DNA from 2 places in the Streptosporangium sp. NPDC000563 genome. Region 2 is predicted to be linked to the other one. Evidence: riboswitches for the same ligand, from Rfam matches in the RefSeq annotation. Region 2 holds a riboswitch; the other holds the start of a gene.

Region 1 (14,676 bases), on a different contig from region 2:
AGCTCCTCACGCTGCCGGCCGCTGCCGTGCCTGGCGAGGGTCATGGCGCCGAACCCCGGGGTGAGCACGTAGGTGAACGCCGAGCCGCCCGCCGAGCCGGAGGCCGACAGGGTCTCGGTGGCCACGGCCAGCTCCAGCAGGCCCTGCCCGCCGCCGCCGTACTCCTCGGGCACGGCCAGGCCGAGCCAACCGCCCTTCGCCAGATCCTGCCAGACCTCCTCCGGCCAGCGCTTCTCGCTCTCGCACCGCTGCCAGTAGTCCAGGTCGTAGCGGGCGCAGATGTCGCCGATGCCGCGCTGCACGGCGAGGGCGCTCTCGGGGAGGGTGAAGTCCACGATGATCAACTCCATCGTTCTCGGCGGGGGACTGCCGCGGAAGTGTGAGTCTGCGGCTCCGTCGGCTCCGCTGGCTCAGGATTCCGAGGCGGGAAGGCGCGGCCTGCGCGCGTGGTAGACGAAGGCCGGCGGCACGTTCCCCCACACCGTCCGGCCCACGACGACCTCCTCGAAGGTGTCGGCGAGACGCTTCCTGAAGCGCCGCGCGGGGGGAAGGCGCTTGGCGAAGCTGTACGCGAAGGTGGTGAAGGCCGTGTGCGGGCCCATGATCGCGGTGACCGCCTCCAGCAGGCGGGCCTGTGTGTCCGCGGAGAAGGCGGCCCACGGCAGCCCGCTCACGATCGCGTCGGCCTTGGACAGGCCGCGCTCCTGGAGCAGCTGCGGCAGCCGCGCCGCGTCGTCGACCACGACGTCCACCCCGGGGTTTCCCGCGGCGAGGAACTCGGCCAGCCTCGGGTTGATCTCGACGGCCATGTGGTGTCCCCGGCCGCCCAGCCGGCGCTGGATCTCCGCCGTGAACGCGCCGGTGCCGGGACCGAGCTCGACGATCACCGGATCTCCCCGGAGGGGAACGGGCGAGGCCACCGCCTCGGCGAGCCGCCGCGAGCTCGGCGCCACCGCTCCGACGGTGCCCGGCGAGCGGAGCCACTGTCCCAGAAAGAGCGCGGTGTCATTGGTCATGGTCTGAAGCGTAGGGGAATCCGCCAGGCGGTGGATCCGTAGGTCATTCCCCAGGCTGACGACCCGGCCGTGCCTCCGCGGTCACGATGTGCTTCGAACCACTCGCTTTTCATCTTTCATCTGAGGAAGGACACATCTCATGCAGGAGGTCGTCACCCAGCCCGATCCGACGCGGGGCCGTCAGGTATCCACGGGCCTGCTGTACGGCGTCCGCGTCCTCGTCGTCGCCCAGGCCGCCGGACTCGTCGTCGCCGCCTCGTTCGCGGGCCAGGCCGTACAGGGCGGGGGAGAACTCGGCGAGACCCACGTCATGGCCGGGATGGTGGTGCACCTGATCGCCCTGCTGCAGATCGTCGCGGCCGTGCTGGTCTGGCGTCCGGGACGGGGGGCGGGCTGGCCCGCGCTGGCCAGTCTCGGCCTGTTCCTGATCGGCATGGGCCAGCACTTCAGCTGGGACGCGCTCGGCACCCACGTGCCCAGCGGTCTCGCCCTGTTCGGACTGACCGTGGCGGTGCTCATCTGGGCGTGGTCGCCCCGCGCCGCCGAGCGCCGGTCCTGAGACGTGCGCCCTCCCCGCATCCCCTCGGTGGCGCCGGACACAGTAGTGTCACCATCAGGTGCGGGGAGGGAGTTCAGCCGGTGGGTCCGGAAGAATCGGGGGCTGAAGATCGAATTTGGACGGTTCCCAACGCGCTGAGCCTGGCCAGGCTCCTGGGGGTGCCGGTCTTCCTCTGGCTCGTGCTGGGGCCGAAGGCCGACGGCTGGGCCGTCGCCCTGCTCATGCTGGCCGGATTCTCCGACTGGCTCGACGGCAAGATCGCCCGTGCCTGGAACCAGACCAGCAGGCTCGGCCGCCTGCTCGACCCGCTGGCCGACCGGCTCTACATCCTGGCCACCCTGTTCGGCCTCGCCATGCGCGAGATCATCCCCTGGTGGCTGGCGCTCGCCATCCCGCTGCGCGACGTGATGCTGCTGGGCATCCCGCTCATCCTGCGCCGTCTCGGATACGGTCCGGCACTGCCCGTGCACTTCCTCGGCAAGGCCGCCACCGCGAACCTGCTCTACGCCTTCCCCCTGCTCTTCCTGGCCCATCACCCCTCCTGGTACGCCGAGGCGGCGGGGATCGTCGGCTGGTCCCTCGCCATCTGGGGCACAGGTCTGTACTGGTGGTCCGGAGTGCTGTATTGGGTACAGGTGCGTCAGCTGACCAGCGAGGCCAAACGCCTTAAGAGGTGATCTGTGAAGGCCGTCGTCATGGCGGGCGGGGAAGGGACACGGCTCCGGCCGATGACCGCGAACCAGCCCAAGCCTCTCCTGCCCGTGATCAATCGGCCGATCATGGAGCATGTGCTCCGCCTGCTGAAACGGCACGGTTTCACCGAGACGGTGGTCACCGTGCAGTTCCTGGCGGCTCTGGTCAGAAACTACTTCGGCGACGGCGACGAGCTCGGCATGAGCCTGCACTACGCCACCGAGGACACGCCGCTCGGCACCGCGGGCAGCGTCAAGAACGCCGCCGACCGGCTCCGTGACGACCGCTTCCTGGTCATCTCCGGCGACGCGCTGACCGACATCGACCTGAGTGACATGATCCGCTTCCACCGCGAGAACGGCGCGATGGTCACGATCGGGCTCAAGCGCGTCCCCAACCCGCTGGAGTTCGGCATCGTCATCGTCGACGACCAGGGCAGGGTGGAGCGCTTCCTGGAGAAGCCGACCTGGGGCCAGGTCTTCTCCGACACCGCCAACACCGGCATCTACGTGATGGAGCCCGAGGTCCTCGACGAGATCGCGGCCGGGGAGTCCGTCGACTGGTCGGGCGACGTGTTCCCCAGGCTGCTGGAGCGCGGCGCCCCGCTGTACGGCTACGTGGCCGACGGCTACTGGGAGGACGTGGGCACCCACGAGAGCTACCTCAAGGCCCAGGCCGACGTCCTGTCGGGGCGGGTCAAGGTCGACATCGACGCCTTCGAGGTCTCGCCGGGCGTCTGGGTGGCCGAGGGGGCCTCGGTCGACGCCGACGCCGTCCTCAAGGGCCCCCTCTACATCGGCGACTACGCCAAGGTCGAGGCGGGGGCCGAGCTGCGCGAGTACACCGTGCTCGGCAGCAACGCGGTGGTCAGGGAGGGAGCCTTCCTGCACCGCGCGGTCGTCCACGACAACGTCTACGTCGGGCCCAGCGCCCACCTGCGCGGTTGCGTGATCGGCAAGAACACCGACCTGATGACCGCGGCCAGGGTCGAGGAGGGCGCCGTCGTCGGAGACGAGTGCATCATCGAGGCCGAGGCGTACATCTCCTCCGGCGTCAAGATCTACCCGTTCAAGACCATCGAGGCCGGGGCGGTGATCAACAACAGCGTCATCTGGGAGCCGCGCGCCCAGCGCAACCTGTTCGGCCCCCGGGGGGTGTCGGGGCTGGTGAACGTTGAGATCACCCCCGAGTTGTGCGTACGGCTGGCCAGCGCGTACGCCACCACCCTGAAGAAGGGCGCCTCGGTCATCACCTCCCGCGACTCCTCCCGTGCCGCGCGGGCACTGAAGCGGGCGGTGATCAGCGCCCTGAACGCGAGCGCGATCAACGTGCTCGACCTGGAGGCGTCCCCGCTCCCGGTGGCCCGCTTCCACACCGCCAGGGAGAACGCCGTCGGCGGCATCGCGCTGCGCACCACCCCCGGCGACCCGCAGAGCGTCGACATCGTCTTCATGGACGAGCACGGCGCGGACCTGTCCCCGGCGGCCCAGCGCAAGCTGGACCGGGTCTTCTCCCGGCAGGAGTTCCGCCGCGCCTTCCCCGGAGAGATCGCCGAGCTGAGCTTTCCGGCCAGGGCGGTGGAGGACTACACGCACGAGCTGCTGCGCCTGGTCGACATCAGCGGGGTGCGCGACGTCGACATGAAGGTCGTGGTCGACTGCGCGGGAGGCACCTCCTCGCTGGTGCTGCCCAGCCTGCTGGGCCGGGTCGGGGTGGACGTGCTGACCGTCAACAACCGGCTGGACGACGCCTCGCCCACCGAGACCCTCGCCGAGCGCCGCCGTGATCTGCAGCGCCTCTCAGAGCTCGTCAGCTCCTCCAGGGCGGCCTTCGGGGTGCGCTTCGACCCGGTGGGGGAGCGGGTCGCGCTGGTGGACGAGATGGGCCAGCTGATCAGCGAGGAGCGCGCCCTGCTGGTCGTGCTCGACCTGGTCGCCGCCGAGCGGCGCGGCGGCAGGGTGGCGCTGCCGGTCACCACCACCCGGGTGGCGGAGCAGGTCTGCAGGTTCCACGGCGTGCAGGCCGAGTGGACCTCCACCGCGATCGACGCGCTGACCACCGCGGCCAGAGGGCCGGAGACGATCTTCGCGGCCGACGGGCGCGGCGGTTTCATCGTGCCCGAGTTCGGGCCCACGGTGGACGGCCTGGCGGTGTTCCTGCGCCTGCTGGGCCTGGTCGCCAGGACCAGGCTCTCGCTCAGCCAGATCGACGCCAGGATCCCCGAGGCCAAGCTGCTGCGCCGGACCGTGCCGACCCCGTGGGCCGCCAAGGGCGCGGTGATGCGCTCGGTCATCGAGGCCGCCGAGCACTACCGCATCGACACCACCGACGGGGTCCGGGTCGTCGCCGAGGACGGCAGCTGGGCCCTGGTGCTGCCCGACCCGACGGAGGCGGTCACCCACCTGTGGGCCGAGGGCTTCGACGTCGACTCCGCGCAGACCCTGATCGAGCACTGGGCGCGGGTGGTCGAGGACGCCGCGGGCGGCTGAAGGGCACAGCCGGGCACAGACGGGCACAGACGGGCACAGACGGGCGCAGGTGGGCCCAGCCGGGCACCGGGGGAGAGGAGCAGGTCGTGAGCGAGGACCGTGAGCCGAGCGGAGCGGGAAAGCCGGGCGGGCAGGGAGGAGGATGAGCGCTCGGGGCGAGGGGTCGCGACAAAACACAGCGCGGCGCCATGGACCGGAGACAGTGCCCCACTGTAACTTTGTCACCGACCGTACCCGCGGTTCAGCGTCAACCTTGACCTTCGCGCCTCATCACTGTATGTTGCGGCATTCGCAGTCCGAGAAAACACTTGAGAAGCGAAGAAGCGAGGCGCGCATCACTGAGCACCGTTGCCGCGTCTTCGCGGTAGGAGGCCGAGCCGATCGATGCCGAGCGTCTACTGCACGCAGTGCGGTCATGCCAACCCTGAGGATGCCCGTTTCTGTTCACGATGCGGGTCGCCGCTTACCAAAGCCGAGACCGCCGGAGACAGCACATCGACGATCTCCCTCTCCGGGATCGAGGCATATGAGGCGGAGACAGGTGAGACGCTTCTCGCCGAACGGCAGGCCGTCGAGCAGTTGCCCCCGGGCACCGCGTTGCTGGTCGCGATGCGCGGCCCCAACGCCGGCAGCCGGTTCCTGCTCGACAGCGATCTCACCACCGTGGGCCGCCATCCGGAGAGCGACATCTTCCTCGACGACATCACGGTCTCGCGCCGTCATGTGGAGTTCTACCGGCGCGGCGGCGGGGTCTTCACCGTCCGTGACGTCGGCAGCCTCAACGGTACGTACGTGAACCGCGAGCGCATCGAGGAGGTCCCGCTGTACGGCGGGGACGAGGTGCAGATCGGCAAGTTCCGCCTCGTCTTCCTCACCCGCGGTGCCGCTGGAGGATGATGAGCTCGCAGGCCGCTCGTGCGCACATGAGCATCGGGGAGGTGCTCGCCCTCCTGCAGGGCGAGTTCCCCGACGTCAGCATCTCCAAGATTCGTTTCCTGGAGGGCGAGGGGTTGATCGAGCCGGAGCGCAGTCCCTCCGGTTACCGCAAGTTCAGCTACGCCGACGTCGAGCGGCTCCGTTACATCCTCAGCGAGCAGCGTGACCGCTACCTGCCGCTGCGAGTGATCAAGGATCATCTGGAGGCGGCCGATCGCGAGGAGCGCCCGGCCGCCCGGCCGCGCGCCGTCCCCGACGAGGCGCCTCCCGAGCTCAGGCTCACCCGCGAGGAGCTGATCGCCGCCGCCGAGCTCGACGAGGAGACCCTCGCCGAGCTTGAGGACTACGGCCTGCTGGCCGCGGTGGCCCGCTACTACGACGCCGAGGCGCTGGCCGTGGCCCGCAGCGTCGGAGCCCTCGCCGCCTTCGGCCTGCGCGCCCGCCACCTGAGGGCGGTCAAGGCCGCGGCCGAGCGCGAGGCGGGCCTGGTGGAGCAGGCCGTCGCCCCGCTGCTGCGCCGTCGCGGGCCGGGCGCGATCGACCAGGCCGACGAGACGGCGAGGGAGATTTCCGGCCTGCTGCTGGAATTGCACGCCTCGCTGCTGCGTTCCGGCGTGCGTGGGGCTCTGGGTCGGTGAGAGCCTGACCAGGCACTCGTACCCCCACGAGTGTTACGTTGAACAAACCGGTCGGAATCCAGCGAAGACGGAGCAGCCCGTGTTGCAGATGGAGGTCGTGGGCGTTCGAGTTGAAATGCCCTCCAACCAGCCGATCGTCTTGTTGAAAGAGACGCATGGGGAGCGTTACCTGCCTATCTGGATCGGCATGACGGAAGCCACGGCGATCGCCATGGCCCAGGCCGAGGAACCACCACCCCGGCCGCTCACTCATGACCTGTTCCGTGACGTGCTCGAAGGGCTCGGAGTCCGGCTGAGCACGGTCAACATCGTCGCCCTGCGCGACGGCATCTTCTTCGCCGATCTCGTGTTCTCCAACGGGGTGGAGGTGAGCGCGCGTCCCTCGGACTCGATCGCCTTGGCACTTCGCACCGGCGCACGTATCTTCGCGAGTGAGGACGTGGTCCGGGAGGCGGGGGTGATCATCCCCGACGACCAGGAGGACGAGGTGGAGAAGTTCAGGGAGTTCCTTGACACGATCACGCCCGAGGACTTCGGCCGCGCGGGGTAGGAATTTCGGTGCATTTACGCTTCACGACGCGCCGAGTGGGGTCGTTGACTGGACTTGGCCCCAGTCCTACGGTGCATGTGAACCCTGCGGCCGTGCGTAAACCCCCAGATCAGGCCGTGGGATGAGAGAAAGCCGGAGGTCCGCGTGGCGGTCAGCAGCGGCGAGGGTAGAAACGCCGATCAGGATGACCCGAAACGGCGCCAGTCGGCACGTCAGCGCGCGGGTGAAGAGGGTCTGCTGTTCGACGGGCAACCGGTGAAGGTGCCCGCCGACATCGGCTACCGGGGCCCGACGGCCTGTTCCGCGGCCGGCATCACCTACCGGCAACTCGACTACTGGGCGCGCACCGGCCTCGTCGAGCCCACCGTGAGAGCCGCCCACGGATCCGGCTCCCAGCGCCTTTACGGCTTTCGCGACATCCTGGTGCTCAAGGTCGTCAAACGGCTCCTCGACACCGGCGTCTCCCTCCAGCAGATCCGCATCGCCGTGCAGCACCTGCGCGACCGGGGCGTCAACGACCTGGCCGGGATCACCCTGATGAGCGACGGGGTGAGCGTCTACGAGTGCACCTCGCCCGACGAGGTGATCGACCTCCTCCAGGGCGGCCAGGGAGTCTTCGGCATAGCACTGGGACGGGTGTGGCAGGAGGTGGAGGGCTCCCTCGCGGATCTGCCCGGCGAACGTGCGGAGTCGAGCGAGGGCCCTTTAGGCGATCATCAGGCCGATGAGCTGGCCCGCCGTCGCAGAGCACGACGAACCGGGTAAACTCGGACTCGCTGCTGACCCTGTGCGGGAGAGACCCCGACAGCGAGCGGGGCGCCGAAGGAGCAACCTCCCCGGAATCTCTCAGGCACCCGGTACCGCACGGACGAGGCAACTCTGGAAAGCAGGCGCGCCGGCCAGGCGCGACTCACCGACGGTGCAAGCCTCCCGTCACGGGTAGGTGAAGCTCTCAGGTCACGACGCGTGAGACGGTCGTGATGACAGAGGGGGAGACCAGGCATACGCCCGCGCCCAGCGCCGGTCTCCACCCCGTCCCGGGAGGCTTCACAATGACCGACCTGTCATCGCTCAGCGAACTCGGCTCCCTGCCGTTCTCCACCCGCCACATAGGGCCGGACGACGCCGGCCAGACCCGCATGCTGGAGGCGGTCGGATTCGCCTCCGTGGCCGACCTGGTCGCGGTGGCCGTGCCCGAGGCGATCCGCTCCGCGGGGCGGCTGAGCCTGCCCCCGGCGGCCGGGGAGTCCGAGGCCCTCGCGGAGCTTCGAGTCCTCGCCGGGCGCAACACCGTGCTCACCTCGATGATCGGCCTGGGCTACCACGACACGATCACTCCGGGCGTCATCCGCCGCAACCTCCTGGAGAACCCCGGCTGGTACACCGCGTACACGCCCTACCAGCCGGAGATCTCCCAGGGCCGTCTGGAGGCCCTGATCAACTTCCAGACCGTCGTCTCCGACCTGACCGCCCTCGACGTCGCCGGTGCCTCCCTGCTCGACGAGGCCACCGCCGCCGCCGAGGCGATGACCCTGGCCCGCCGCGCCGGCCGCGGCCCCTCGAAGGTGTTCGTGGTCGACGCCGACGCGCTGCCGCAGACCAAGGCGGTGCTGCGCACCCGCGCCGAGCCGCTCGGCATCGAGCTGGTCGAGAGCGACTTCACCGCCGAGCTTCCCGAGTGCTTCGGGGTGCTCGTGCAGTATCCCGGCGCCAGCGGCAGGATCCGCGACTTCCGCGCCGTCGCCGACGCCGCCCACGCGCGCGGCGCCCAGGTGGTCGCCGCCGCCGACCTGCTCGCCCTCACCCTGCTGGCCGCGCCGGGCGAGCTCGGCGCCGACATCGCCGTCGGGTCCTCGCAACGCTTCGGCGTCCCCCTCGGCTTCGGCGGCCCCCACGCCGCCTACATGGCGGTCCGCGACGGTCTCCAGCGCCAGCTGCCGGGCCGCCTGGTGGGCGTCTCCCAGGACGCCGACAAACGCCCCGCGTACCGGCTCGCCCTCCAGACCCGTGAGCAGCACATCCGCCGCGAGAAGGCCACCAGCAACATCTGCACCGCGCAGGTGCTGCTCGCCGTGATCGCCGGCATGTACGCCGTCTACCACGGCCCCGAGGGCCTGCGCAGGATCGGACGGCGCACCCACAGGCACGCCGTCGTGCTCGCCGAGGGCCTGCGCCAGGGCGGTGTCGAGGTCGTGCACGACACCTTCTTCGACACCGTGCTCGCCAGGGTGCCCGGCCGCGCCGAGGAGATCGTCGCCACGGCACGCGAGAACGGCGTCAACCTGCGCCTGGTCGACGCCGACCACGTGGGCGTCACCTGCGACGAGAAGACCGAGCCGCTCCACCTGGAGCAGGTCCTGGCCGCCTTCGAGATCAGCGGCGCCGTGCTGGCCGACCTCGACGCCGCCGCCCACGACGCGCTGCCCGCCGCGCTGGCGCGGGTCAGCGACTACCTGACCCACCCGGTCTTCCACAGCCACCGTTCCGAGACGGCCATGCTGCGCTACCTGCGAAGGCTCCAGGACAAGGACATCGCGCTCGACCGGTCGATGATCCCGCTGGGCTCCTGCACCATGAAGCTCAACGCGACCACCGAGATGGAGCCGATCACCTGGCCGGAGTTCGCCGGGCTGCACCCCTACGCGCCCGAGGACCAGGCCGCGGGCCACATCGAGCTGATCGGGGAGCTGGAGCGCTGGCTCGCCGAGGTCACCGGCTACGACGCCGTGTCGCTTCAGCCGAACGCCGGCTCGCAGGGGGAGTTCGCCGGGCTGCTGGCGATCCGCGCCTACCACACCGCGCGCGGAGAGTCGGGCCGCGACGTCTGCCTGATCCCCTCGTCCGCGCACGGCACCAACGCCGCGAGCGCCGTCATGGCCGGCATGCGCGTGGCCGTGGTCGCCTGCGACGACAAGGGCAACGTCGACCTCGACGACCTCGTCGCGAAGATCGACAAGCACCGCGAGCAGCTTGCCGCGATCATGGTGACCTACCCGTCCACGCACGGCGTGTACGAGGAGACGATCGTCCGGATCTGCGAGCTGGTGCACGAGGCCGGCGGGCAGGTCTACGTCGACGGCGCCAACCTCAACGCGCTGGTCGGCCTGGCCAGGCCGGGGGAGTTCGGGGCGGACGTCTCCCACCTCAACCTGCACAAGACCTTCTGCATCCCGCACGGCGGCGGTGGCCCCGGCGTCGGCCCGGTCGCGGTCCGCGCCCACCTGGCCGACTATCTGCCCGGCCATCCGCTGCGTGAGGGTACGGCGGTCGGCCCGGTCTCGGCCGCGCCGTACGGCTCGGCGGGCATCCTGCCCATCTCCTGGGCCTACATCCGGATGATGGGCGCCGACGGCCTGAAGGCGGCGACCGAGCAGGCCATCCTGTCGGCCAACTACCTGGCCCGCAGGCTCAGCCCCCACTACCCGGTCCTCTACACCGGCCGCGGCGGCCTCGTCGCCCACGAGTGCATCGTCGACCTGCGCCAGATCACCAAGGAGACCGGGGTGACGGTCGACGACGTGGCCAAGCGCCTCATCGACTACGGCTTCCACGCCCCGACCATGTCCTTCCCCGTGGCGGGAACGCTGATGATCGAGCCGACCGAGAGCGAGGACCTGGCCGAACTCGACCGGTTCTGCGAGGCGATGATCTCGATCCGCGAGGAGATCGCGAAGGTCGCCTCCGGCGCGTACGACAGGACCGACAACCCGCTGCGCAACGCCCCGCACACGGCCGACAGCCTCGTCGTCGACGAGTGGGCCCACCCCTACAGCCGCACCGAGGCGGCCTACCCGCTGCCGTCGGTGCGCGAGGGCAAGTACTGGTCGCCGGTCCGCCGTATCGACCAGGCCTACGGCGACCGCAACCTGGTCTGCTCCTGCCCTCCCCTGGAGGCGTACGAGGACTGATCCCGCCGGCCTCGTGGACATCGCGCGAGAGCCGGGAAACCCACGCGAACCGTGATATCCGCCGGGAATGCGGGGGGACGGACGAGGCCCCGAGTCGTTAGGCTCGGGGCGTCTCCGTATCCGGAAGGATCATGCATGCCTGAGGTGGACACCCGTCCCTTGGACGCCGCGCGAAGACTGGCCGAGTCGGGCGATCTCGACGGCGCCGCCACGATCTTCGCTGAGCTGGTCGCCGATCCCGACGAACCCGACAGGGCCCAGGCGGCGGTGGGGCTCGCGGTGGTGCTCGAGGAGAGCGGAGACGTGCCGGGCTCCCGCGCGGCCGCGCGCACCGCGCTGGCGACCGGGCACCCGGAGTTCGCCGCCCAGGCCGCCTGCCTGCTCGCGGGGAGCTTCGAAAGGGAGGACCTGGCGGAGCAGGCCCGCGCCGCCTGGCAGGCCGCGCTGGGTGTCGGCCATCCCGCCTATGTCCCGCTGGCGCACATGGCCCTCGCGCGGCTCGCCACGGGCGAGGAGGAGGCCGAGCGGTCGCTTCGCGAGGCGCTCGCCACCCGTGACCCGGAGATCGCTCCTCGGGCCGCTCAGCGGCTGGCGGAGGTGTTCCTTGAGGAGGGCGAGCTGGCCGAGGCCGCGCAGGTGCTCCTGGAGGCGCTCTCGGTGCCGGAGGCGGCCGAGGTGCCGAGACTGAGGGTGATGCTCGGCATCGCTCATCTGGAGATGGCCTGCGCCGAGTTCTCCGGCGCGATCGAGGAGGGCGGAGACGTGGAGACCGGTGCGCTGGCCATCGAGCTCCTGGCGCGCACCCTCCCGCTCAGGGGGCGCGACGAGGACGCCGAGCGGGTGTGGCGCTACGGTCTGGACAGCGCCGACGAGGACCTCGCCGGTGAGGTCCGCCTGCGCCTCGACCGGGATCTCTGAGGTCCGGCGACTTCGGGGGCCGTGCGCGGAGCGGCGGTCGCCCTGTGGGCGGACGTCGGGCGGACGCCGGGCCGATGGGGCCGGGCCGGACACTGTCCGGGAGTGGCGGATCCACAGGGGACCACAGGGGAGGTGTCTCCCCGTTCCCGCGGCGCCCTCGCCGTCAGTCGCGCTCCCGCCAGCGGCTCAGGGCGTGGGCGAAGTTGATCGCGACGATTCCGCCCCAGGCGAGCAGCAGTCCGGCGGTGCCGGCGTTCTGCGCGGCGATGGCGGTGAGCGGGATCCCGATGCCCATGGAACCGAGGGCGATCGGGATCGAGGAGTTCGTGCTCCTGCGCGGCCTGGCCGCCGGCGCCCCGGTGGCGTGCAACTCGGCGCGCACCCGGTGGGCGATGGTCGCGTCGAGACGTGACACGAACGAGTCGACGAGCGCGGCCTCGTACTCCGGGCCGAGGTCGCGCCGGGCCTCGATGGTGGCGCGCATGTCCTGGCGGATATCTTGGTAGTCCTGCACGCTTCGATTGTTCCCTCGCCCCCGGCCGCCGGGCATCAGCCGTTAGGACGAGATTCGTGTCCACCTTCGACTCCACCCCCCTCGCGAAGGCGTCCGCCCCGCGGACCACCGCGGAATCCAGGCTTCCGGCGGGCACGGCCGGGCCTCTGGAGATCGTGACCCCGCACGGCCCGGCCCTCGTGGAGATCGACGAGGTGGCCGCCCCGCGCTTCCTGCTGGTGCTCACCCACGGCTCGGCCGGGGGAGTGGACGCCCCGGACCTGCTGGCCGTGCGGGACGCCGTGACGGCGATCGGCGGGACGGTCGCGCGGGTGCTGCAGCCGTTCCGTGTGCGCGGGGCCCGGGCGCCGGGGTCGGCGGTCAAGCAGGACGAGGCGTGGGAGAGGCTGGTGGCGGGGTTGCGCGGGCGCTATCCGGGGCTGCCGCTGGCGCAGGGTGGGCGGAGCAACGGGGCGAGGGTCGCGTGCCGTACGGCCGAGCGGGTCGGTGCCCACGCGGTCGTCGCGCTGGCCTTCCCCCTGCACCCGCCGAGGAAGCCGGAGCGCTCCCGCGCGGGGGAGCTGCGTGCGGCGGGTGTGGACGTGCTGGTGGTGAGCGGAGACCGTGACCCGTTCGGCGTGCCCGAGGCGGCGGACGCCGCGCGCCTGGTGGTGCTGCCGGGAGAGGGTCACGACCTCGGGAGGAGTCCCACCAGGGTGGGCGAGGTGGTCGCCGAGTGGCTCGACACGAGGATGCGGCCGGGCTCGGTGGACCCGCTCAGCGTGACCGGTCGGGGGTGACGGGTCTTCAGACGACGCCGGCCAGTGGCCGGTGCGGCTCGATGACGGCACCGTCGGGGAGGAGCTCGCCGGTGTCCTCGAACAGCACAACACCGTTGCAGAGCAGGCTCCAGCCCTGCTCGGGGTGGGCCGCCATGGTGCGGGCGGCTTCGCGGTCCAGCGCGTCGGCGGACGGACAGGACGGCTCGTGCGGGCACATCGGCGTGCCTCCGGATCTCTCGTGTCGGCTCGCCCGTGTCACACCGGGCACGGGGGTGGGCATCGGACATCCGGCGGCACCGTCACCGATGGGTCTCCGTTCCCACGTATGACGGGGACGAGCATCTGAATGTTGACATATGGCCATGCGACCCCTAACAGAGCGAGGGTCGCACATCAAGTAGATCAAGTGTGCGATCGATCGCACCTCGGCGACATAGCCCGTTAGGACTGTTTGGGACTGCTAGAGGGCCAGTCCGTCAGGGCTTTGTCGGGGGATGTGACCTATAACACAGCATGCCTCATATGAGCACATTCAACCAAGTCCGACACGCCGCCTGGCGGGTAAACGATCGGTTACAAGTTGCTGACGTGCCCCGATGCCGGCCCTCGCGCCCCTGGCCTGGCCCTTAGCGGCTCCTGCCCTCCCGCGTGCCCAGGCCGGCCAGGAGCGCGTCCAGCCCGTGCTCGAAGTCGGTGTCCGCCGCCGGGCTGCCGCCTCCCCTCGACGGAGGGCGCCAGGGCTCGTCCTCGTCGCCCGGGGGCTCGGCCCAGCCCGACTGCTGCACCTCCACCGCCACCGCGCCGAAGACGTAGGCCCGCAGGGCGCGTACCGCCCCCGCCGGGTCGGCCAGGCCCGCCTCGGCCAGTTGCTCGGTCTGCTCCCTGATCGCGATCGCCGCCCTGCCTCTCGGCGGTTTGGTCAGGGCGAGGGCCAGCACCCCGGGATGCTCCCTCAGTGCTGCCCTGCTCGCCCGGCACCAGGCCCTCGCGCTCTCCTGCCAGCTCTCGCCCGGCTCGGCGTGCACGGTGGTGACGTGCTCGGCCAGCGCGTCCATGAGGGCGTCCTTGCCGCGCGGCAGGTGGTGGTAGATGGCCATCGCCTCCACCTGGAGCGCGTCGCCCAGCCGTCGCATCGTCAGACGCCGGAGCCCTTGGCCGTCTGCGATGTGAAGGGCGGCGTCGATGATGCGCTCCCTGGAGAGCGGGACGGGTGGTCGCTTGGCGGGCATGGGAGGCATCCTGCCACCGCCTGCCTTACTGCGTAAAGGGTGGCGCGCCGAACAGGACGGACCTCCGTCGCGCGGCGGGACGGGGTCGTCCGGGAGAGGTCGGGTCCCTGAGTGTGTGGGGTGAGGGCTGAGCGCGTAGGCTACGAGCGGTGATCTGCCGGAGGAGGCCCGGCGACCGGGGAGAGAGGGAAGAAGATGGCGTTTTTCCGACCGAGCGTGAGCCGGGAGGCGGAGGTTCGTCACCACGCTGACCAGGAGGTCGGGAAGAGCTTTCCCGAGCTCCTTGAGAAGGCGCGCGAGGCCGAGGCCGAAGTGCGCCGGGCGCAGGCCGCCGCGGCTCCGGTGCAGGAGTTGCGAGCCGCCGGGCTGGCGTTCGACAGGGCTCTCACCGAGGCCCTGCGCGCGGCCGAGGCCAACCAGCGTGCGACGTTCGGGGTCAAGGCGTACGACGACCGGATCCGCCGC
Region 2 (14,676 bases):
CCCATGTCGGCCACGGCCCGGCGCAGGTCGTCCCGATGCGGCTGCGGCGGGACGTTGTGGGTGAGGAAGGCGCCGCCGTACCGGCCGCGGCGCACCTCCAGATAGCCCGCCTCCTGCAGCTCGCGGATGGCCTCGCGCAGGGTGACCCTGCTGATGCCGAGCTGGGCGGCGAGCTCCCGCTCGGGCGGCAGTTTCTCCGACACCAGCCCCAGCTTGATGACCTGGAGCAGACGCTCCACCGTCTCCTCGAACGCGTTGCCGGCCCGCACCGGCCGCAACACGGCCGTCAACCGCGACAGCTCGTCCAATTATCTCCTCCGGCCCTTGACAACGCTCCCCCCGCTGCACGTCAATGGTCTAACACTAGCCCAATAAGACCCCGACGAGGAGGGCGTGTGGACGTCACCGAGCTTCATGACGAGGTGCGGGCGGGGCGGATCGACACCGTGCTGCTGGCGGTCGTCGACATGCAGGGTCGTCTCCAGGGCAAACGCCTGTCGGGGCGCTACTTCCTGGAGGAGGTGCTGCGGCACGCCTCCGAGGGCTGCAACTACCTGCTCGCGGTCGACGTCGACATGAACACGGTCGACGGCTACGCCATGTCGTCCTGGGAGCGCGGATACGGCGACTTTGTCATGAAACCCGATATGTCCACCCTGCGCCGCGTGCCGTGGCAGGAGGGGACGGCCCTGGTGATGGCCGACCTGGTGTGGGAGGACGGCTCCGACGTGACCGCCTCGCCGCGCCAGATCCTGCGCAGGCAGCTCGCCAGGCTGGACGAGCGGGGCTGGGGCGCATTCGTCGGCACCGAGCTGGAGTTCGTCGTCTTCGGCGACACCTACGAGGACGCCTGGCGCCGCGGCTACCGCGACCTGACCCCCGCCAACCTCTACAACGTCGACTACTCCCTCCTCGGCACCGCGAGGGTCGAGCCGCTGCTGCGCAGGATCAGGCTCGGCATGGAGGGCGCGGGCATGTACGTCGAGTCGGCCAAGGGCGAGTGCAACCTCGGCCAGCACGAGATCGCCTTCCGCTTCGCCGAGGCCCTGTCCAGCTGCGACAACCACTCGATCTACAAGAACGGCGCCAAGGAGATCGCCTCCCAGGAGGGCATGGCGATCACCTTCATGGCCAAGCCGAACCAGCGCGAGGGCAACTCCTGCCACATCCACATCTCGCTCAGGGACGCGGGCGGGGAGCCGGTGATGGCCGGTTCCGGGCCGCACGGGCTGTCGGCGACAGGAGCGCACTTCATCGCCGGGCAGATCGCGCTGATGCGCGAGCTCACCCTGCTGTACGCGCCGAACATCAACTCCTACAAGCGGTACGTGCAGGGCAGCTTCGCCCCCACCGCGGTCAAGTGGGGCGTGGACAACAGGACGTGCGCGTTGCGCCTGGTCGGCCACGGCCCCTCGCTGCGGATCGAGAACCGGGTGCCCGGCGGCGACGTGAACCCCTACCTGGCGGTCTCGGCGCTGATCGCGGCCGGCCTGCACGGCGTCGAGAACGAGCTGCCGCTTGAGGACGCCTTCACGGGGAACGCCTACTCCTCGGGCGCGGAGACCGTGCCGAGCACGCTGCGCGACGCGCTGGAGCTCTGGGAGACCTCCGAGTTCGCGGCGGCCGCCTTCGGTGAGGACGTCGTGGCGCACTACGCGAACAACGCCCGGGTCGAGCTCACCGCCTTCGACGCGGCGGTGACCGACTGGGAGCTTTTCCGGGGATTCGAACGGATGTGAATGTGAAGATCATCAATCCGGCGACGGAAGAGGCGGTCGCCGAGATCGAGATGGCCGACGCCGCCGAGATCGACAGGGCCGTGGAGCGTGCCCGGCGCGCCTTCGCGCACTGGAGGAACGTCGCACCGGGAGACCGTGCCCGGCTGCTGCGCCGTTTCGCCTCGCTGGTGCGCGAGCACGCCGAGGAGCTCGCCCTGCTGGAGGTCGCCAACGCCGGGCACACGATCGGCAACGCCCGCTGGGAGGCGGGCAACGTCGCCGACGTGCTCGACTTCTACGCGGGGGCGCCCGAGCGCGATCACGGCCTGCAGATCCCGGTGCCCGGCGGGCTCGACGTCACCTTCAAGGAGCCGCTGGGCGTCGTCGGCGTGATCGTGCCGTGGAACTTCCCGATGGTCATCATGACCTGGGGGGCGGCCCCCGCACTGGCCGCGGGCAACACCGTGATCGTCAAGCCCGCCGAGTGGACGCCGCTCACCGCCCTGCGGGTGGCCGAGCTGGCCCTGGCCGCCGGCCTGCCCGAGGGGGTGTTGCAGGTCCTGCCGGGGGCCGGGGAGGTCGCGGGTGCCCGGCTGGTCGAGCACCCGGGGGTGGCGAAGATCGTGTTCACCGGCTCGACCGAGGTCGGCAAACAGATCGCCGCCACCTGCGCCGGACAGGTCAAGCGGCTCACCCTGGAACTGGGCGGCAAGAGCGCCAACGTGGTCTTCGCCGACGCCGACCTGGAGAAGGCCGCGGCGACCGCGCCGTACGCGGTGTTCGACAACGCGGGCCAGGACTGCTGCGCGCGCTCCCGGATCCTGGTCGAGCGCTCGGTCCACGACGAGTTCCTCGCGCGGTTCGGCGAGGCGGTGCTGAACGTCCGAGTCGGCGACCCCCGCGACGAGGCCACCGAGATGGGCCCGCTGATCAGCGCCGAGCACAGGGAACGGGTGGCCTCCTTCGTCACCGAGCCGCCCCACCTGCGGGGCGTGTGCCCGTCGGGGCCGGGGTTCTGGTTCCCGCCGACGGTCCTGACGCCCCGGTCGGCCGGCGACCGGGCGTTCACCGAGGAGATCTTCGGCCCCGTGGTGTCGGTGGTGCCGTTCGACGACGAGGCGGACGCCGTACGGATCGCCAACGACACCCCGTACGGCCTGAGCGGGTCCATCTGGACCCGCGACGTCGGCCGGGCACTCCGGGTCGCCAGAGCGGTGGAGGCGGGCAACCTCAGCGTCAACTCGCATTCGAGCGTCCGCTACTGGACCCCGTTCGGCGGCTTCAAGCAGTCGGGCCTCGGCCGCGAGCTGGGTCCCGACGCCCTGTCAGCGTTCACCGAGACCAAGAACGTCTTCATTTCCGAGGAGTAGAAGCGATGCTGCGTTTGCAGGAACGTTTGCAGGACAGGGTCGCCGTCATCACCGGCGCCGGAAGCGGGATCGGCCTCGCCACCGCGCGCCGGTTCGCCGCGGAAGGCGCCCGCGTCGTGTGCGTGGACCTGGACGAGACGACCGGTCCGGCGGCCGCCGAGGAGGTCGGAGGGTTGTTCGTGCGGGCCGACGTGACCGACGAGGACGACGTCGCCCGGGTGTTCCAGACCGCGTTCGACACCTACGGCAGCGTGGACATCGCGTTCAACAACGCGGGCATCTCGCCGCCCGAGGACGACTCGATCCTGGAGACCGGCATCGACGCCTGGCGCCGGGTCCAGGAGGTGAACCTCACCTCGGTCTACCTGTGCTGCAAGCACGCCATCCCGTACATGCGGCGGCAGGGCAAGGGGTCGATCATCAACACCGCGTCGTTCGTCGCCGTGATGGGGTCGGCGACGAGCCAGATCTCCTACACCGCCTCCAAGGGCGGGGTGCTCGCCATGTCCCGCGAGCTGGGCGTGCAGTTCGCCCGCGAGGGGATCCGGGTGAACGCGCTGTGCCCGGGGCCGGTGAACACGCCGCTGCTGCAGGAACTGTTCGCCAAGGACCCCGAGCGGGCGCAGCGCCGGCTCGTCCACATCCCGGTGGGCCGCTTCGCCGAGGCGTCCGAGATCGCCGCCGCGGTGGCGTTCCTCGCCTCGGACGACGCGAGCTTCATCACCGGCTCCGAGTTCCTGGTGGACGGCGGCATCTCCGGCGCGTACGTCACCCCGCTGTAGACCCGCTGCAGACCTCGCCCCGCCACCTTCGCGACCGGCGGTGGCGGGATTTGCCCAGGCCATACCCCGGCCCCGATAACGTGCGAGGACGTGGGCCCATCTCCCATGTCCCCGGCGTCCGCGTGAGAAAGAGATCATGTCCCGTCCCGTCATCGGCATCACCTGCTACGTCGAGCCCGCGCGCTTCACCGTCTGGGAGACGACCACCGCGCTCCTGCCGTACGACTACGTCGACCACGTGGCCCGCGCGGGCGGGCAGCCGGTGATCCTGCCCCCGGCGGGCGACCCCTCGGCGCTGGTGGAACGCCTGGACGGGCTCATCCTCGCCGGAGGCGGCGACGTCGGCCCCGAGCGGTACGGGCAGGAGTCACACGAGCGGACCGGCTACGTCCGGCCGTTCCGCGACGACGCCGAGCTGGGACTGGTCGAGGCGGCGCTGGAGCGGGGCACCCCCTTCCTGGGGATCTGCCGGGGCATGCAGATCCTGAACGTCTCGCTGGGCGGCAGCCTCCACCAGCACCTGCCCGACGTGGTCGGCCACGCCGGGCACGCCCCGGCCCCCGGCCACTACGGCAGGATGCCGGTGCGGCTCGCCCCCGGCAGCCACACCTCGAAGATCTTCGGGACCGAGACCGTGGAGGTGGCCCACTACCACCACCAGGCCCTCGACCGGCTCGCCGAGGGCCTGACCGTGACCGCCCACGCCGAGGACGGCACGGTCGAGGCCGTGGAGGTGGACGGCCACCCCTTCGCCGTCGCCGTCCAGTGGCACCCCGAGACCGACGACGAGTCGGCTCTGTTCGAGGCGCTGGTCCGGCACGCCGCCCCCTGACCGGCACGGATCGGGGCCGCGAGGGGATTTCGCTCGGCCGGTGCGGGCGGTTAGGCTGGCCGATGACACCGATGAATCCCGTGCGGGAGAGCGTCCTGACAGCCAGCCCAGGACCCCTGAAGGAGCAAGCCCTCCCCGCGAACCTCTCAAGGCAAAGGACCGTGCGGGTAGGTGCCCTCTGGAAAGCAGGTCCCACGACCTCGCCGAAGGTGAAAGTCCGGTAAAACCCGGATGAAACTCTCAGGCACCCACGACAGAGGGGGAGGATGCTCTCATCTGTCCCTTGTCTGAGGTGCGCACATGTCCCGACCTACGCCGCTGCGCGGCGTGCACGAGTCCCTCGGCGCGACGCTGACCGACTTCGCGGGCTGGCTGATGCCGCTCCGCTACGGCAGCGAGTCGGCCGAGCACAACGCGGTCCGCCAGGCGGCCGGCCTGTTCGACCTCTCCCACATGGGGGAGATCTTCGTGACGGGGCCGCAGGCCGCCGAAGCCCTCGACTACGCGCTGGTCGGCCACCTCTCCGCGCTGGAGCCCGGCCGCGCCCGCTACACGATGATCGTCGACGCCGAGGGCGGCGTGCTGGACGACCTGATCGTCTACCGGCTCGCCCCCGCCGAGTTCATGGTCGTCGCCAACGCCTCCAACTACCCCCGGGTGGCCGCCGAGCTGACCGGCCGCGCCAAGGGCTTCGACGCCGCGGTGGAGGACCGCTCCGAGCGGTACGCGCTGGTCGCGGTCCAGGGTCCGCGCTCCGTGGAGATCCTGGGCTCGCTCACCGACGCCGACCTCGAAGGGCTCAGGTACTACGCCGGTCTGCCCGCCGTCGTCGCCGGTCGCGAGGCCCTCGTCGCCCGTACGGGATACACCGGCGAGGACGGCTTCGAGTTGTTCGTCGCGGCCGAGGACGCCGAGCCGCTCTGGGCCGCCCTCACCGAGGCGGGCGCGCCGCACGGCCTGATCCCCGCAGGCCTGTCCGCCCGCGACACCCTCCGTCTGGAGGCCGGGATGCCGCTGTACGGCAACGAGTTGTCGGCCGCCCTGACCCCGTTCGACGCCGGGCTGGGCCGTGTGGTGAGGTTTGACAAACCGGGCGACTTCGTCGGCCGGGCCGCCCTCGAACCCCTCAAGGACGTCCCGCCGTCCCGCCGCCTGGTCGGCCTCGTCGCGACCGGCCGCAGGGTGCCCCGGCACGGGTATCCGGTGGTGGTCGCCGGTGACGGCGCGGTCGTCGGCGAGGTCACCAGCGGGGCGCCCTCCCAGTCACTGGGCAGGCCCATCGCGATGGCCTACGTGGACAACGGCCTGTCGTCAGGACTGGCCGTCGACATCAGGGGCAGCCACGAGCCGGTCGAGGTCGTCGCACTGCCTTTCTACAGGAGGAAAAAATGAGCAGCATTCCCGAGGACCTGCACTACACCAAGGAACACGAGTGGATCTCCGGCATCGATGACGGCCTCACCCTCACCGTGGGCATCACCGCCTACGCCGCCGAGGCGCTGGGTGACGTGGTCTACGTGCAGGTGCCCGAGGTCGGCGCGACGGTCGCCTCCGGTGACGCCGTCGGCGAGGTCGAGTCGACCAAGTCGGTGAGCGACATCTTCGCGCCGGTCGACGGCGAGGTCGTGGAGGTCAACCAGGCCGTCGTGGACGACCCCTCGCTGGTCAACAGCGACTCCTACGGTGAGGGCTGGCTGTTCCGCGTACGTCTTGAGGGCTCCGCCGACGACCTGCTGTCGCCCGAGGAGTACGCCGCGCTCACCTCGGGTGAGTCCTAAGCCTTTCCCCCCTCGCGTCACGGTCACGCGCGCCGGAGGGCGCGCGTGGCCGTCCACGCTGGAAGGATTCAGATGACGATCAGCGTCTTCGATCTCTTCAAGATCGGAATCGGCCCGTCCAGCTCGCACACCGGCGGCCCGATGGCCGCCGCCCACAAGTTCGCCCGCGGTCTCCACCAGGACGGGCTCCTGGAGAAGACGGCCAGGGTGCGCGCCGTCCTGTACGGCTCGCTGGGCCTGACCGGCAAGGGGCACGGCAGCGACAAGGCCGTGCTGCTCGGCCTGTCCGGTGAGAAGCCCGAGCTCGTCGACGTCGACGCGGTCGAGGGACGGCTCGCCGCCATGCGCGAGTCGGGCACCATCTCCCTGTACGGCTCGCGCGAGATCCCCTTCGTCATCGGCGAGGACCTCGTCTTCGAACGCAAGATCTCGCTCCCCGGCCACCCCAACGGAATGCGCTTCACCGCCCTGTCCGAGTCCGGCGAGACGGTCCGCGAGAAGGTCTACTACTCGGTCGGCGGCGGCTTCGTCGTCGACGAGAACGCCACCGGTGCCGACCGGATCAAAGCCGACGACACCGTCCTGCCCCACCCCTTCACCACGGCCGCCGAACTGCTCGCCCAGTGCGCGGAGACCGGGCTGTCCATCTCCGGGCTGATGCTGGAGAACGAGCAGGCGTTCGGCCGCACCGAGGCCGAGGTTCGCGACCGGTTGCTCGTCCTGTGGCAGGTCATGAGCGAGTGCGTGCGGCGCGGCATCGACAAGGAGGGCATGCTGCCCGGCGGCCTGAAGGTCCGCCGCCGCGCCCACCAGCTCCACCGGCAGCTGCGCAGCGAGTCGGGAGAAAAGGACTCGCTGCAGACGATGGACTGGGTCTCGCTCTTCGCCCTCGCGGTCAACGAGGAGAACGCCGCCGGCGGCCGGATCGTCACCGCGCCCACCAACGGCGCCGCGGGCATCATCCCGGCCGTGCTCACCTACTACGACCGCTTCACGAAGGACGCCGACGACGAGGGCGTGATCCGCTTCCTGCTCACCGCCGGGGCGATCGGCGTGCTGTTCAAGGAGAACGCCTCCATCTCGGGCGCCGAGGTCGGCTGCCAGGGCGAGGTCGGCTCGGCCTGCTCGATGGCCGCCGCCGGGCTCACCGAGGTGATGGGCGGCACCCCCGAGCAGGTCGAGAACGCCGCCGAGATCGGCATCGAGCACAACCTGGGGCTCACCTGCGACCCGATCGGCGGCCTGGTGCAGATCCCGTGCATCGAGCGCAACGCGGTCGCCTCGATCAAGGCCATCGCCGCCGCCAGGATCGCGATGCGCGGCGACGGCCGCCACTTCGTCTCGCTGGACAAGGCCATCAAGACGATGCGCGACACCGGCCGCGACATGCTCGACAAGTACAAGGAGACCAGCCGGGGAGGGCTCGCGGTGAACGTCATCGAGTGCTGACCCCGGGGTTTGGGCGGTGGGGCCTCTGACGGGCGCGCGGGAGACTCGGGACCGCGGAACCTTGACGACATACAACTCGATCGCTACCAAATTTCGCATCACGTGCAGCCTCCTCCGATCCCACGCCTATGCTGGGTGGCCATGCGCGGGATTCGGGAGGTCGCGGTGGTCACGGGAACGCCCCCGGCAAGCCGCTCCCGCCGCTCTCCTGCTCCGGAGACTCCTTCCCGCTCCCTGCGGGCGCTCCGCTTCCTCGGGTCGCACTGGCTCTTCATCACCGCCCTGCTCGCGGGTGGCGGCCTGCGCCTCCTCGCCATGCTCGGCTACCGGCCCGCCCTGTGGTTCTGGGCCGACTCCTTCGTCTACCTGAACGCCGGGCTCGCCCCCCGCCCCCTGGAGTCCCGTCCCGCGGGTTACTCGCTGTTCCTGTGGATCCTCAAGCCGCTGTCCAGCATCCCCGCGGTGGTCGCGGTGCAGCACCTGCTCGGACTGGCCGTGGCCGTCTGCGTCTACCTGCTGCTGCGCAGGCTGGGCGGGCTGCCGGGGTGGGGTGCGACGCTCGCCGCGCTGTCGGTGCTGTTCGACGCCTACCAGATCCAGCTCGAACACCTCGTCATGGCGGACCTGCTCTTCCAGTTCCTCGCGGTGCTCGCGGTCACGCTGCTGCTGTGGCGGCGACGCCCGGCGGCGTGGGTCGCCGCGCTGGCCGGGGCGCTGCTCGCCGCGGCGACCGTCACCCGCACGATCGGGTTGCCGCTCATCGCCGTGGCGCTGGTCTGCATGGTGATCCGCCGAGCCGGGTGGCGGGCGGTCCTCTCCGCGACGCTCGCCGCCGCGATCGGCCTGGGCTCGTACGCGGCCTGGTTCAGGGCCGAGCACGGCAGTTTCGCTCTGACCAGGGGAAACACCTTCCTCTGGGCCCGGACGATGACCTTCGCCGACTGCGCCGCGATCCAGCCGACCGGCCCCGAGGCGGCCCTGTGCCCCGTCGAGCCGCTGGGACAGCGCGCGGCGCCACCCGTCTACATCTGGGACGGCGAGTCGCCGCTGAACAAGGTCAAGGGCAGCTGGGCCGAGCGCGACGCCCTCGCGGGCGCCTTCGCCACCCAGGCGATCATGGCCCAGCCGCTCGACTTCCTGCGGGCGGGCCTGGAGGACGCGGCCCACATCTTCGACTGGACCCGGCGCGTCTACCCGGCTCCCGGCCCGCAGAGCGCCTACGTCTTCCCCGACACCGTGCGGCCCTTCACCTCCGGTGCCGCCTCGCAGGGCAAGACCGCCGAGCAGCTGACCGTGGCCTACCAGGGCTCGTCGGGAGCGCCGACGATGGCCGAACCCTACGCGGGCCTGCTGCGTAACTACCAGGAGTACGGCTTCGTGCGGGGTCCGTACCTCGCGGTGATCCTGCTGGTCGGCCTGGTCGGCGTGCTGATGCGGCTGCGGAGGTTCGGCGGCGCGGTGCTGCTGCCCTGGGCGGCGGGGACGATGCTGCTGATCCTGCCGCCCTTCATCGCGGCCTTCGACCACCGCTACGTCGTCCCCGCCCTCCCGCTGCTCTGCCTGGCCGCCGGACTGGCCTTCGGCGTCAGGCACGAGAAGCACACAGGGAACACAGGGAACGCTGAGAACGCGGCCGAGGTCGCGGCGGGGAGAGCGGACGAGGGGTCTTCGGGCGAGGGACCCGGCGACGAGGCCCCTTCGCGCGGCGCGACGGCCGAGCGACCGGTGTACGCGAGCCCCTTCGACGAGACGGCGCACGGGTCGTACGACGGGCGGGCTCCCGAGGAGAGCACGTCCGTGAGGACCTCGTACGGCGAGGCGGCGGACCGGCCGGGGCACGGCACGACGGGCGAGACACCCGCGTACGGAAACACGGCGGACCGGATGGTGTACGGAGGGACGGGTGAGCGCCCGGCCTACGGGGAGCCGGAGCGACGGCCGGCGTACGGGGCGACGGGCGAACGGCCCGTGTACGGGGGGACAGGCGAACGGTCGGCGTACGAAAGGGCGAGTGAGCGGTCGGCGTACGGAGGCGCGGCAGGCTCGCCGGAGTACGGGGAGTCAGCGGCGGCGAACGTGAAGGCGAACCACCACGCCGAGTTCTACCTCCCCGAGCGCCCGTCGGACCTTCCCCACCGCGTCTCTGTTCAGCCGGGACACGAGTCTGCCGACATCGGTCGCGGGCGCGCAGCCCACCCCGATGCGCAGCCGCTCGTGCCGTACGTACCTGACGCGGACACGAGCGAGCCCTTCGACTTCTTTAAGAGCGACTCCAAGCATGGCGGTCCCCGTCCCGGTCCGCCTGCCCCACCGTCCCCATCCCAGGGCGTGTAGCAGCCACCGCAGCGCCGCGAGAGCGAGCGTCACCAGCAGCAGCGCGACCAGCCAGCCCGGCAACGGATGCGCGGCCAGCCACCCGGGGAACCCTCGGGGCACGAGCCTGGCACCGGGCGCCTGTCCCGGCAGGTCACCGCGTCCCCGCAGGAAGGCGTAGAGCCCGGCGCACACCAGCACCGTCCCCGTGACGGCCAGGCCGATCCGATTGCCCAGGTAGGGCCTCATCAGGCCCCCTTCCTGCGCAGCCGTACGACGACCTCTCCCGCGCACATCGCGCCCAGGCCCCCGAGCCGGTCGCCCACCGCCGCACCCACCCGGCGCAGCACGGGGCCTGTCCGCTCGGCGTCGGTGAACACGGTGACCTCGACGATCCGCGACGTGAGCCGGACCCGTGCCCCGTTCACCTCCTCCACCGACTCGGCGGCCTCCCGCAGCGTGCGGCGGAGTCCGGACCTGGTGATGCCGATCACCATGTGCGGGTCTCCCGCCTCCAGCGGCACCAGCCGTGACCGCCCCGGCAGCACGGCGAGCGCGAGCATCACCAGGCCCATCGCGACGGCGAGCACCGAGGCGGCGAACACGGCGGGATCCGACCAGTTCCACGCGCCGACGCCCTTGACGATCCGCCGGTAGGGCACCCGCGCGAGCGGGGAGTCCATGAGCAGGCCCACCGTCACCGCGGCCGAGGCCGCCAGCACGGCGGACACCGTCAGCGCGGTGGGGACACCCGCGAGGGTCCTGCCCGGCCTGAGCATCCGCACCGACCTGCGCCGGACGTCCTGGAACCGCTCGGCCCCCGCCTTGCCTCCCGAGCCCGGGGTGTTCCCCGCGGCACCGGTGCCTCCCGAGCCCGCCAGGACGTCCTGGAGAGTAGTCGTCATCCGGCCATGTGTACGCGTTCCCGCAGGGCCGGGCCGGGGATCAACCGCCCACTTGCACGATCTTGAGCCCTCCCTGGCGGGAGCATTGATCACCGATACAGCAACATGAACAATGCTCATCTTCTCCGTATCGGGGTTATCCTGCGGACATGGACGACCGCCAGCGCTACGACCGGGCCACAGCGCACCTTGACCCTCCCTTCGCCGTCCTCGACCTGCGGGCCCTGCGCGCCAACGCCGAAGGCATGGCCCGCCGCGCCCGGGGCAAGCCGATCAGGGTCGCCAGCAAGTCCATCAGGTCCCGGGCCGTGCTCGAACGCGTCCTCGCCATGGACGGCTTCACCGGGATCATGGCCTTCACCCTCCCCGAAGCCCTCTGGCTCGTCTCCACCGGGATGCGCGACGTGCTCGTCGCCTACCCCACCGTCGACCGCGCCGCGCTCGCCGAACTCGCCGCCGAGCCGATCGCGGCGCGGGAGATCACGATCATGGTGGACCGGGCCGAGCACCTGGACCTCGTCGAATCCGCCGTCGCCGGAGTCCGCGACCGCCACGAGATCCGGCTCTGCCTGGACGTCGACGCCGGCTACCTCGCCCTCGGCGGCCGGTTCAGGGCGGGCGTCCGCCGCTCCCCCGTCCACGAGGTCGACCAGGCCGCCGACCTCGCCACCGAGATCGCCAAAAGGCCCGGCTTCCGGCTCGTGGGCCTGATGGCGTACGAGGCCCAGATCGCCGGGGTCGGCGACGACCCGCCGGGCAACCCCGCCCTCACCCGGGCCGTCCGCCTGATGCAGGCCAGGTCCCGCCGCGAGCTGATCACCCGCAGGGGCCGGATCGTCCAGGCCGTCCGCCAGGTCACCGACCTGGAGTTCGTCAACGGCGGCGGCACCGGCAGCATCGAGAAGACCACCGAGGAGAGGGCCGTCACCGAGATCGCGGCCGGATCCGGTTTCTTCCATCCCCGCCTGTTCGACTTCTACCGGGGATTCACCGGCCGGCCCGCCGCCCTGTTCGCCCTGCCCGTCGTACGCCGCCCCGCCCCCGGCGTCGTCACCGTCCTCGGCGGCGGCTACCCCGCCTCCGGCGCCCCCGGCGACGACCGCCTGCCCCAGCCCTACCTGCCGTGCGGGCTGCGCTACGACTCCAACGAGGGGGCCGGAGAGGTCCAGACCCCCCTCATCGGGCAGGCGGCGGAAGACCTGCGCGCCGGCGACCGGGTCTGGTTCCGGCACGCCAAGGCGGGCGAGCTCTGCGAGCGCTTCGCGCGCCTGCACCTGATCGACGGGGACGAGGTCGTGGACGAGGTCCCCACCTACCGCGGCGAGGGCCGCACCTTCCTCTGACCCTGCCGTGATCCTGCCGCCAACTGTGCCTCCAGCCGTTGCCCGGTACGCCCCTGACCCCGGGCAGGGCACGCCTTCGATCGGGTCCGGCGCGCCTCCAACCTGGCCCGGCATGCGAAACGGGCACCCGCCGCTCCACGGCGAGTGCCCGTTCCCCCTCACATCTCGACCCCGCCCTCCGGGCACGACGGCCCGCGGTGCTCCCGCGCCCGGAGGTGCCTGACCTCGGAGAGATCTCAGAAGCCCAGGTCGAGTTCCTCCCACCTGCTGCACTTGTAGGTCGACCAGCCGCGGTACTTGACCTGGCAGGTCTTGACCCGCACCTCGCTCACGTCGTGCGCCGTGACGCGGAAGCGCTTGGTGTCGTCGTAGCTGCACAATTTGACGCGCTTGGCGACGTCCCAGTCCTCGTCATCGGACGAGGTGACCTGCACCTCGGCGTAGGCGCAGCGACCACCCTGGCGGAGGGTGCGCCTGTCACCGTCGTACAGATCGCCCCGCAGCCTGAAGGTGTTGTCCTCCTCGTCGTCACCCCTGACCGAGTACACGGCCTCCAGCGTGGCCAGGCCGTTCCTGGACTCCTGCTCGAAGTTGTCGTCGAAGTCTCGCGCAGAGGACGCCGAGGACGCCGAGGACGCAGCCGACGCGGACGTCGGTGTCGCGGCGAAGGCGGCCGGAGCCACGGTCAGCATGACGCTCGTGGTCGCCGCCACCGCGATCGCGGCGCGAATGATGTTTTTCATGGATTTACCCCTCCTTTTTCCTACTCGCGATGGTCCGCGAGCGGGAAAAAGGTCACATGAGTAAACCCCTACTCAATTCCGGGCAGCCGATCGGTCACCGGCGACATTCGCTCCCTCGGCCGGCGACATTCGCTCCCTCGGCCGGCGACGGTCAGCGACGACGGCGCCGCCACAGCATGACCACCGCGCCGAGCGCCAGCGCCGCCCCCACCCCGATCAGGATCGGCGCCAGGTCCGGCCGCTCGTCCGCCCACAGGTCCTCGGGCTCGCCGGCGAGCCTGACCGGCTTCGGCCCCGCCGCGCCCCCCACCAGGTCACCGACCTGAGCGGCGAGATGCTCCGCGTTCGCCCGGACCTTCGCCACACCACGCGCCGCGACCCGCTTGGGGCTCACCCGGTCCGCGATGGCGTCCACCGTCTGGGCCAACTCCGCGCGCGTGCGCTCGATCTGTCGTTCCAACTCCGCGGGATCGGTGTCCGCCATGGCTATCCTCCCCTACTCCTTGACATTGATCAGTCTGTCAGGTCCTACCCACCCACGGCACTTCGGGCAGGCCGGTAAGTTGACCGGGGAACCATTCCTCGGAGGAACACCATGAAACTTGAGCCGGGCGACGCCGCCCCGGACTTCACCCTTCCCGCCGCCGACGGCACCACCGTGTCGCTGGAGAGCCACCGCGGTAAGCGCGTCATCCTCTACTTCTATCCCGCCGCGATGACCCCGGGCTGCACCAAGCAGGCCTGCGACTTCCGCGACAGCCTCGCCTCACTCACCTCGGCCGGATTCGTCGTGCTCGGCGTCTCGAAGGACAGCCCGGCCAAGCTCGCCAAGTTCGTCGAGCACGACGCCCTCACCTTCCCGCTCCTGTCCGACCCCTCCCTTGAGGTCCACAAGGCCTACGACGCGTACGGGGAGAAGACGATGTACGGCAAGACGACCCTCGGGGTCATCCGCTCCACCTTCGTCATCGACGCGGACGGCAAGATCGAGAAGGCCCTCTACAACGTGAAGGCGACCGGCCACGTGGCCCGCCTCCGCCGCGAACTCGGCGTCGACTGACATCCGATTTTCGCCATTTAATATGACATGAGCACGCCCCAAGAATTGTCGGTCCCATTACCTAGGCTTGGGGCGTGCCCACCAAATACAAATACACCCCGGAAATGCTGGCGGAGGCCGCGGCCGCATCCCTCAGCATCGCCGACGTCCTCCGCCGCCTCGGCATCACCGTCGCGGGCGGCAACCACGCCCATATCAGCCGCCAGTTGAAGCGCTTCGAAATCGACACGTCGCACTTTCGCAGGGTCTCCCCCAACAGAGGGAAGCCCTCGCCGCGACGCGGCCGTCCGGAACAGGTTCTCGCCATGCGACCGGAGGGCAGTCCACGCCCAGACCCCGGGCAGCTCAGGCGCTGCCTGATCGAGACCGGGATGCCATACCGC

The links. A riboswitch is a leader RNA that binds a small molecule or an ion and turns the genes downstream of it on or off. The one in region 2 is predicted to bind glycine.
Region 1: it holds a riboswitch for glycine, as region 2 does, so the genes downstream of both, gcvP (aminomethyl-transferring glycine dehydrogenase) here and gcvT (glycine cleavage system aminomethyltransferase GcvT) in region 2, are expected to answer to the same signal.

The regions. Positions count from the first base shown of each region.
Region 1 covers NZ_JBEPDA010000011.1:21,559-36,234, forward strand. Annotated here, with positions in the region: gene ABT352_RS23980 (acyl-CoA dehydrogenase family protein) at 1-335, opposite strand, end outside; gene ABT352_RS23985 (class I SAM-dependent methyltransferase) at 411-1,016, opposite strand; gene ABT352_RS23990 (hypothetical protein) at 1,156-1,575, shown strand; gene clsA (cardiolipin synthase ClsA) at 1,656-2,252, shown strand; gene ABT352_RS24000 (sugar phosphate nucleotidyltransferase) at 2,256-4,757, shown strand; gene ABT352_RS24005 (double zinc ribbon and FHA domain-containing protein) at 5,142-5,654, shown strand; gene ftsR (transcriptional regulator FtsR) at 5,681-6,331, shown strand; gene ABT352_RS24015 (bifunctional nuclease family protein) at 6,411-6,881, shown strand; gene ABT352_RS24020 (MerR family transcriptional regulator) at 7,026-7,646, shown strand; glycine riboswitch at 7,662-7,754, shown strand; gene gcvP (aminomethyl-transferring glycine dehydrogenase) at 7,934-10,789, shown strand; gene ABT352_RS24030 (tetratricopeptide repeat protein) at 10,925-11,707, shown strand; gene ABT352_RS24035 (hypothetical protein) at 11,871-12,221, opposite strand; gene ABT352_RS24040 (alpha/beta hydrolase family protein) at 12,368-13,000, shown strand; gene ABT352_RS24045 (DUF5999 family protein) at 13,008-13,199, opposite strand; gene ABT352_RS24050 (TetR/AcrR family transcriptional regulator C-terminal domain-containing protein) at 13,609-14,211, opposite strand; gene ABT352_RS24055 (hypothetical protein) at 14,407-14,676, shown strand, end outside.
Region 2 covers NZ_JBEPDA010000033.1:14,791-29,466, forward strand. Annotated here, with positions in the region: gene ABT352_RS37610 (FadR/GntR family transcriptional regulator) at 1-308, opposite strand, end outside; gene ABT352_RS37615 (glutamine synthetase family protein) at 372-1,739, shown strand; gene ABT352_RS37620 (aldehyde dehydrogenase family protein) at 1,742-3,088, shown strand; gene ABT352_RS37625 (3-oxoacyl-ACP reductase) at 3,094-3,870, shown strand; gene ABT352_RS37630 (gamma-glutamyl-gamma-aminobutyrate hydrolase family protein) at 4,007-4,702, shown strand; glycine riboswitch at 4,776-4,874, shown strand; glycine riboswitch at 4,875-4,969, shown strand; gene gcvT (glycine cleavage system aminomethyltransferase GcvT) at 5,003-6,094, shown strand; gene gcvH (glycine cleavage system protein GcvH) at 6,091-6,480, shown strand; gene ABT352_RS37645 (L-serine ammonia-lyase) at 6,553-7,929, shown strand; gene ABT352_RS37650 (hypothetical protein) at 8,071-10,263, shown strand; gene ABT352_RS37655 (DUF6286 domain-containing protein) at 10,491-11,147, opposite strand; gene ABT352_RS37660 (amino acid deaminase/aldolase) at 11,297-12,490, shown strand; gene ABT352_RS37665 (hypothetical protein) at 12,727-13,233, opposite strand; gene ABT352_RS37670 (DUF3618 domain-containing protein) at 13,385-13,717, opposite strand; gene bcp (thioredoxin-dependent thiol peroxidase) at 13,829-14,293, shown strand; partial or broken gene ABT352_RS37680 (HNH endonuclease) at 14,665-14,676, shown strand, end outside.